Regions from separate parts of the Butyricicoccus sp. OF27-2pH9A genome, predicted to be linked through region 2. Evidence: predicted binding sites of a transcription regulator. Region 2 holds the regulator's gene; the other holds the start of a gene.
What was found. The regulator Rex, encoded in region 2, represses fermentation and respiration genes when NADH is low (regulators of the CRP and FNR family bind a similar motif). The targets are predictions, from matches to a motif close to ATTGTTAANNNNTTAACAAT.
Positions count from the first base shown of each region.

Region 1: a site for Rex is predicted at 1,558-1,577, ahead of gap (type I glyceraldehyde-3-phosphate dehydrogenase). Genes of this name have one in related genera too.

Region 1 covers NZ_JAQEXK010000012.1:64,481-67,898, reverse strand. Annotated here, with positions in the region: gene PG722_RS09970 (MarR family winged helix-turn-helix transcriptional regulator) at 1-288, opposite strand, end outside; gene gap (type I glyceraldehyde-3-phosphate dehydrogenase) at 439-1,467, opposite strand; gene PG722_RS09960 (sensor histidine kinase) at 1,860-2,939, shown strand; gene PG722_RS09955 (hypothetical protein) at 2,990-3,307, opposite strand.
Region 2 covers NZ_JAQEXK010000008.1:120,573-123,990, forward strand. Annotated here, with positions in the region: gene PG722_RS08135 (aconitate hydratase) at 1-468, shown strand, start outside; gene PG722_RS08140 (isocitrate/isopropylmalate family dehydrogenase) at 563-1,720, shown strand; gene PG722_RS08145 (redox-sensing transcriptional repressor Rex) at 1,759-2,415, shown strand; gene metA (homoserine O-acetyltransferase MetA) at 2,491-3,405, opposite strand.

The sequences.
Region 1 (3,418 bases), on a different contig from region 2:
AAGCGCCTTGTCGGTACATATCAGACGGGTCTTGCGGCGGTCGCCGGGGATGCTCTCGCGGCGCAGATAGCCCTCCTCGACCAGCCGGTTGACGTTGACTGATACGAGGTTCGCCTTGATCCGGCGCAGCTCCACGATGTCGCTGGCGGTGTCATGGCCGGGGTTGTTGGCAAGGAACAGCAGGATGTCAAACGCCGTCTGTGTCAGCTTGAGTTCGCGGCACAGCGGTCGGCACATTGCGCTGTATGCCAGATCGGTCTTGTGCGTAAATTCCATATAGGGATTCATGTATATCACCTGCTTCAAAAATAGATAGTCTAAATTTGAACTAAGTATAGCATGATATGCCTGTGCCGTCAAGCCGGAGAGAAAGAAAAAAGCTCTTGTTCCGAAGAACAAGAGCTTTTTGAAAACATTTTATACGCCAGTGGGCAGCAATTACTTGTTGTCAACCTCTGCCATGTGCTCGATGAGCATCAGCAGCTTGTTGGAGTAGCCCCACTCGTTGTCGTACCAGGAAACAACCTTTACGAAGGTGTCGGTCAGGTAAACGCCAGCGTTAGCGTCGAAAATGGAGGTGCGCTCGTCGCCCAGGAAGTCAGAAGATACAACAGCATCCTCGGTGTAACCCAGCACGCCCTTCAGGCCGCCCTCAGACAGCGGCTTCTCGGAAGCAGCCTTCATAGCAGCGCAGATGTCTTCCTTGGTAGCCGGCTTAGCCAGGTTAGCAGTCAGGTCAACAACGGAAACGTCCAGGGTCGGTACACGCATGGAGATACCGGTCAGCTTGCCGTTCAGCTTCGGGTAAACCTTGCCTACAGCCTTTGCAGCGCCAGTGGTGGACGGGATGATGTTGCCGCAAGCAGCACGGCCGCCGCGCCAGTCCTTCTTGGACGGGCCGTCAACAACCTTCTGGGTGCCGGTTGCAGAGTGTACGGTGGTCATCAGGCCCTCGGTGATGCCGAATGCCTCGTCCAGTACCTTAGCGATCGGAGCCAGGCAGTTGGTGGTGCAGGATGCGTTGGATACGAAGGTCATATCCTTGGTGTAAGTGTTCTGGTTAACGCCCATTACGAACATCGGGGTGTCGTCCTTGGACGGAGCAGACATGATAACCTTCTTAGCACCGCCGTCGATGTGAGCCTGTGCCTTCTCCTTGGTCAGGAATACGCCGGTAGACTCTACAACGTAGTCAGCGCCAACCTTGCCCCACGGAATGTTCTTCGGGTCCATCTCTGCAAAGAACAGAACCTTCTTGCCATCAACGGTGATGGAGTTGTCATCATACTCGATGGTGCCGTCGTAACGACCGTGCATGGTGTCATACTTGAGCATGTATGCCATGTAGTCCGGAGTCATGAACGGATCGTTTACCGCTACGAACTCAATGTTCGGGTTCTTCAGACCAGCGCGGAAAACCATACGGCCGATACGGCCAAAACCATTGATACCTACTTTGATACCCATTTTACAGTGTTCCTCCTAAATGTTTTGATGAAGTTCTCTGTTGATGTTTTTATTATACACTAAATGCGCAGTTTGCCGCAAGGTGTAATATTTGTGATTTTTTTGTCATTCCGACCGGTATTTTTGTATAATTTTCTTTGCAATGACAGTAGCGGCAGTGGTATAATAAACACATCGTACAAAATATGGGGATTCGGTTTGTATAATCCCCCGATTTTCGGGATGAGAAAAGCACAGCGCGCGCCGTGCTGTTTTTTCACATCCGCGAAGACAGAGATTAGTATGCCAAATACCGCGCAGCATATACCGGACGCAGGAAAACACGATCAAGAATGACAGCAGCTTTCCCACAGTACAAAGGTAAAATTACACGGTGTTTTGGGAGGATAATGATGGAAGACGCATTTTTTTCGCAGCTGGACGGCAACGCAGTCCGCGAGCTGCTGCTGCGCACCGAGCTGCGGCATGCGGCGCTGTTCGCAGTGAGCGATACGCTGCGTATCGAGCGGTGCAGCGACGCGGCACAGCAGCTTTCCGGTCTGCACCCGATGGAGGAGCTGGATCCGTTCCTGAGCGGCAGCACGCGGAATATACTGCTCCGGTGCATAAATACACAGTCTGCCTGCACCGCAGAGGAGGACATCGACGGAACGGTCTACACGGTCGAAATGATCCCGCACCGCGGCGGTGCACTGCTGGCGTATCTGCGGCGCGACCGTGCCGCCTATGACGGCAGCCTGCGGGTCATTCAGGACAAAAGCTCGCGTTATCTGGGCGCTTTGATGGCCGAGGCCGAGCAGGTGGAGGATCCTGCACTGGCAGACGGACTGCGGCGGCAGTGTATGCGGCTGTACCGGCTGCTGACGCACTCGGATTTACTGCACGACCCTCTGCTGACCGAGCAGCTTTCTCTGCGGCGCTGCGACCTGTCAGCGCTCTGCCGCGATGCCGTACAGCAGGCGGAGACGCATGCGCCTGCGGGCAGTGCAAAATTCATCGTACAGGTGCCGGAGCACGCAGACGCGCTCATTGACACGAGACTGGTGCGTACGGCAATCTATAACCTGCTGACAAACGCGCTGCGCGTAACACCGGAGGACGGCGAAATCACGGTTTCGCTGACCGACACGCGGGATTTTGTGACGATTGCGGTTGCCGATACCGGCCCGGGACTGGACCCTGCGAAGTTCGATGACCTGCTTTCCTGCTGGCGGCGCACCACCTCGATGGACGATTACCGGGCGCTCGTGCGCGGCGGCACACCGCTTGGTCTTGGCCTGCCGCTCGTGGGTCAAATCGCGCAGGCGCACGGCGGACGGCTGCTGCTCACGCAGAGAGAGGGCGGCGGCAGTGTGCTGCACCTGTGTCTGGCGCATTTGCCGCATACGCTCGAGGATGACCTGTTCCGCGCACCGACTATCATCGAGGACGGCTATACCGTCGAAGAAATTGAATTTTCCATCATGGAATGAAATAAAACAGCCTCAGAGGCGTGGAGAAATCACGCTCTGAGGCTGTTCTCTTATGTGTTGTCGGGAGAGGTGTACGAACCGCGGTAGACCTTAATGGACTCCGGCAGCCAATGCCCGTCCACAGGTTTCTGAATCTCGGTGATGGTGTATGCCAAACCGTGGTATTTCGCATATACGATAGAGGTTTCGCTGTCGTAAACGGCGATTTTGGTGCCGTCAGGCATGGTTTTCTGCCAGACAGTGAGTTCATCGTCTGGCGTGCTGCTGACAAAAAGCAGGCCGCCGGTCGGCATATAGCTGATGTTCAGACTTGCAGCCAGCACGCACAGCAGCGGAACGATCAGCAGGAATGCAATGCGTTTTTTCATAGAGCCGTCACCTCTTTCGCGGAAGCTGTCTCTCGGTATCTGCATTATAGCAGATAAACCGTATTTTGATAATTCGCGTTTTGACTGAAAACTGTGACGTGAAATTGGCGC
Region 2 (3,418 bases):
GGCGCAAAGCTGCTGCCGTACCGCTCGAACGTGCCGTACTACTCCAACTACTGCTTCATCAACGTCGATCCGGAGTTCCCGTCCCGCTGCAAGGAGCAGGGCGGCGGCGTAATTGTCGGCGGCGCAAACTACGGTCAGGGCTCGTCCCGTGAGCATGCAGCGCTCGTTCCGCTGTATCTGGGCGTAAAGGCTGTACTGTGCAAGTCCTTCGCACGAATTCACAAGGCAAATCTGGTCAACTCCGGTATCATCCCGCTGACCTTTGCCGATCCGGCAGACTACGATGCAATCAATCTGCTGGATGAAATCTCTCTGCCGAACGTGCTCGAGGAAGTAAAGAACGGCGAGCAGGTCACCGTTGTTTGCGGCGGCAAGACCTTCAAGGCCGACTGTGAGGTTTCCGAGCGCCAGCGTCACGCACTGCTTGCAGGCGGCACGCTGCTGTATGCACGTCAGCAGAACAAGTAAGCCTGTCAGGCTCGACAGGGGAGCCGCGCGGTTCCCCTTGACAGCCATATTTTCTTTTGTTAAAATAATATCAATGGTGTAGGAGGACAAAACTATGTCTATCGACCAGTCTGTTCTGGATAAATTTGAGGCAGTTGTAGAGAGCCAGCGCAAGCGTATCATGGATATGAAGGCGCAGGACGATTTTATTGATTACTCCAAGCTGGACAAGCTGATCATCGGCGTGTGCGGCGGCGACGGCATCGGCCCGATGATCACCGGCATGGCTCAGCATGCGCTGGAGGTTCTGCTGGCGGACAAGGTAAAGGCCGGTAAGGTAGAGTTCCGCGTGATCGACGGTCTGACCATCGAGCGCCGTGCCGAGCTCGGCTGCGCTATCCCGCCCGACGTTATGGAAGAGCTGAAGAAGTGCCACGTTATCCTGAAGGGCCCCACCACGACCCCGCGCAAGGGCGATCCGTGGCCGAACGTAGAGTCCGCAAACGTTGCAATGCGCAAGGCTCTCGACCTGTTTGCCAACGTGCGCCCGGTAAAGGTGCCGGAGTTGGGTATCGACTGGACGTTCTACCGCGAGAACACCGAGGGCGGCTACGCTGTCGGCTCTCAGGGCGTACAGATTGATGACGATCTGTTCATCGACTTTACCGTAGCTACCTCGCAGGGCTGCGAGCGTATCGCTCGTCTGGCATTCGACTATGCACGCAAGACCGGCAAGAACCGCGTTTCCTGCGTCACCAAGGCGAATATCATCAAAACCACCGACGGCAAGTTCCTCGATACCTGCCAGAAGGTAGCCAAGGAGTATCCGGAAGTACAGTTTGATGATTGGTACATCGACATCATGACCGCAAAGCTGCTCGACGACAAGCGCCGCCGCGACTTTAAGGTCGTTGTACTGCCGAACCTGTACGGCGACATCATCACCGACGAGGCCGCTGAGATCCAGGGCGGTGTTGGTACGGCAGGCTCTGCCAATATCGGCAAGCGCTATGCGATGTTCGAGGCAATTCACGGCTCTGCGCCGCGTATGGTACAGGAAGGCCGTGCAAAGTATGCGGACCCGTCCTCCGTACTGCGTGCAGCTGTTATGCTGCTTGAGCACATCGGTGAAATCGAACTGGCGAAGAAGCTCGACCGCGCACTTGATATCTGCATGGTAGAGGAGCGCAAGGTTGTTGTTACCGGTCGTGATACCGGTGCAACCGCGCAGGAATTTACCGACTATGTGCTGGATACTATCGCTAAGCTGTAATTTACACGAGAATAGAATTTGAGAGAGGGAGAGAGTCTGTGGAACGCAAGCAAGAGGTTTCCAAAGCGGTAATTCAGCGATTGCCTCGCTATTATCGGAATATTTGTGAGCTGAAGGCTGAAGGGGAGCAGCGTATCTCCTCCAAAGCACTGGCAGAGCGCATGGGACTGACCGCTTCGCAGATTCGTCAGGACTTTAACTGTTTCGGCGGCTTTGGTCAGCAAGGCTACGGCTATAATATCGACAAACTGCAGGAGGAGCTGGGTGCGATCATGGGTCTGCGGACCGGCCGCACGGCGATTCTGCTGGGTGCCGGCAACCTCGGCCGTGCATTGCTCAATAACTTTAACTTTTCTGCCAGCGGCTTTGAGCTGCTGTGTGCGTTTGACGCAAATCCGCAGCTCATCGGTCAGCGCTTTGGCGGCCATGAGGTGCGCAGCGCGGATACGCTTGCGGAGTTCATCGAGTGCAACAAGCCGGATGTGGCAGTGCTCACCATTCCGCGAGGAGATGCTCCGCGTATTGCACGCGGTCTGGTAGAGCGCGGTATCCGCGGTCTGTGGAATTTCACCGGCGAGGACCTTCATCTGGAGGGACTGGGCGTTCCGGTCGAAAACGTGCACCTGTCGGACAGCCTGATGACGCTGTGCCATCTGGTCGGCGCAGCGGATGAGAAAAGAGAACAGAACCTGTAAAACGAAAGGGAGTATCTTTGGATACTCCCTTTTTGTGCGAAAAAGCCGCTATCCAATGGATGAGCGGCTTTTGTGTTACATTTTGTCCAGATAATATGGTGTTGTCTGGTACACATAGTAGTTGACCCAGTTGGTGTAGAACAGGTTGGCATGTGCCTTCCAGGTCACCAGCACGTCTTCGTTGGGATCGTCGTTGCGGAAGTAATGACGCGGCACCTCGGGGTTCATGCCCTTGGCCAGATCACGCTCATACTCCTTTTTGAGTGTGTCGGCATCGTACTCGCCATGGCCCAGAACAAAGATCTGACGGCCGTTCATCGCCTCCACGATGTGCACACCGGCTTCGTGCGACTCTGCGAGAATGGTTAGACGCTCGTCTTTGCGGATGTCGGCGGCACGTACCTCGGTGTGGCGCGAGTGCGGTGCGCAGAAGATATCATCAAAGCCGCGCAGCAGCGGCTCCTTCGGCAGCAGAACATGGTGCTTGAAAATGCCGGACATTTTCTCGGGCAGCATGTACTTCGGAATACCGTAGTGATAATACAGACCGGCCTGCGCTCCCCAGCAGATGTGCAGCGTGGAATGAACGTGCGTTTTAGTCCAGTCCATGATCTCGGTCAGTTCCTTCCAGTATTCGACTTCCTCGAACGGCATGGTCTCCACCGGCGCACCGGTGATGATAAAACCGTCATACTTCTGGTCGCGGATATCGTCGAATGTCTTGTAAAAGGTGAGAAGATGATCCTCTGGCGTATTTTTGGAATGATACGTTTCGGTCTGGATCAGATCGACCTCGATCTGGATCGGCGTGTTGGATAAACAGCGCAGGATCTGGGTCTCGGTAATGATTTTCAGAGGCATCAGGTTGAGTAAACCGATGCGAAGAGGACGAATGTCCTGTGTCGCGGCACGGTGTTCGGTCATAACGAAAATGTTTTCGCTTTCCAATACGGCGCGTGCCGGCAGACTGTCGGCTATCTTAATAGGCAAGCCGACACCTCCT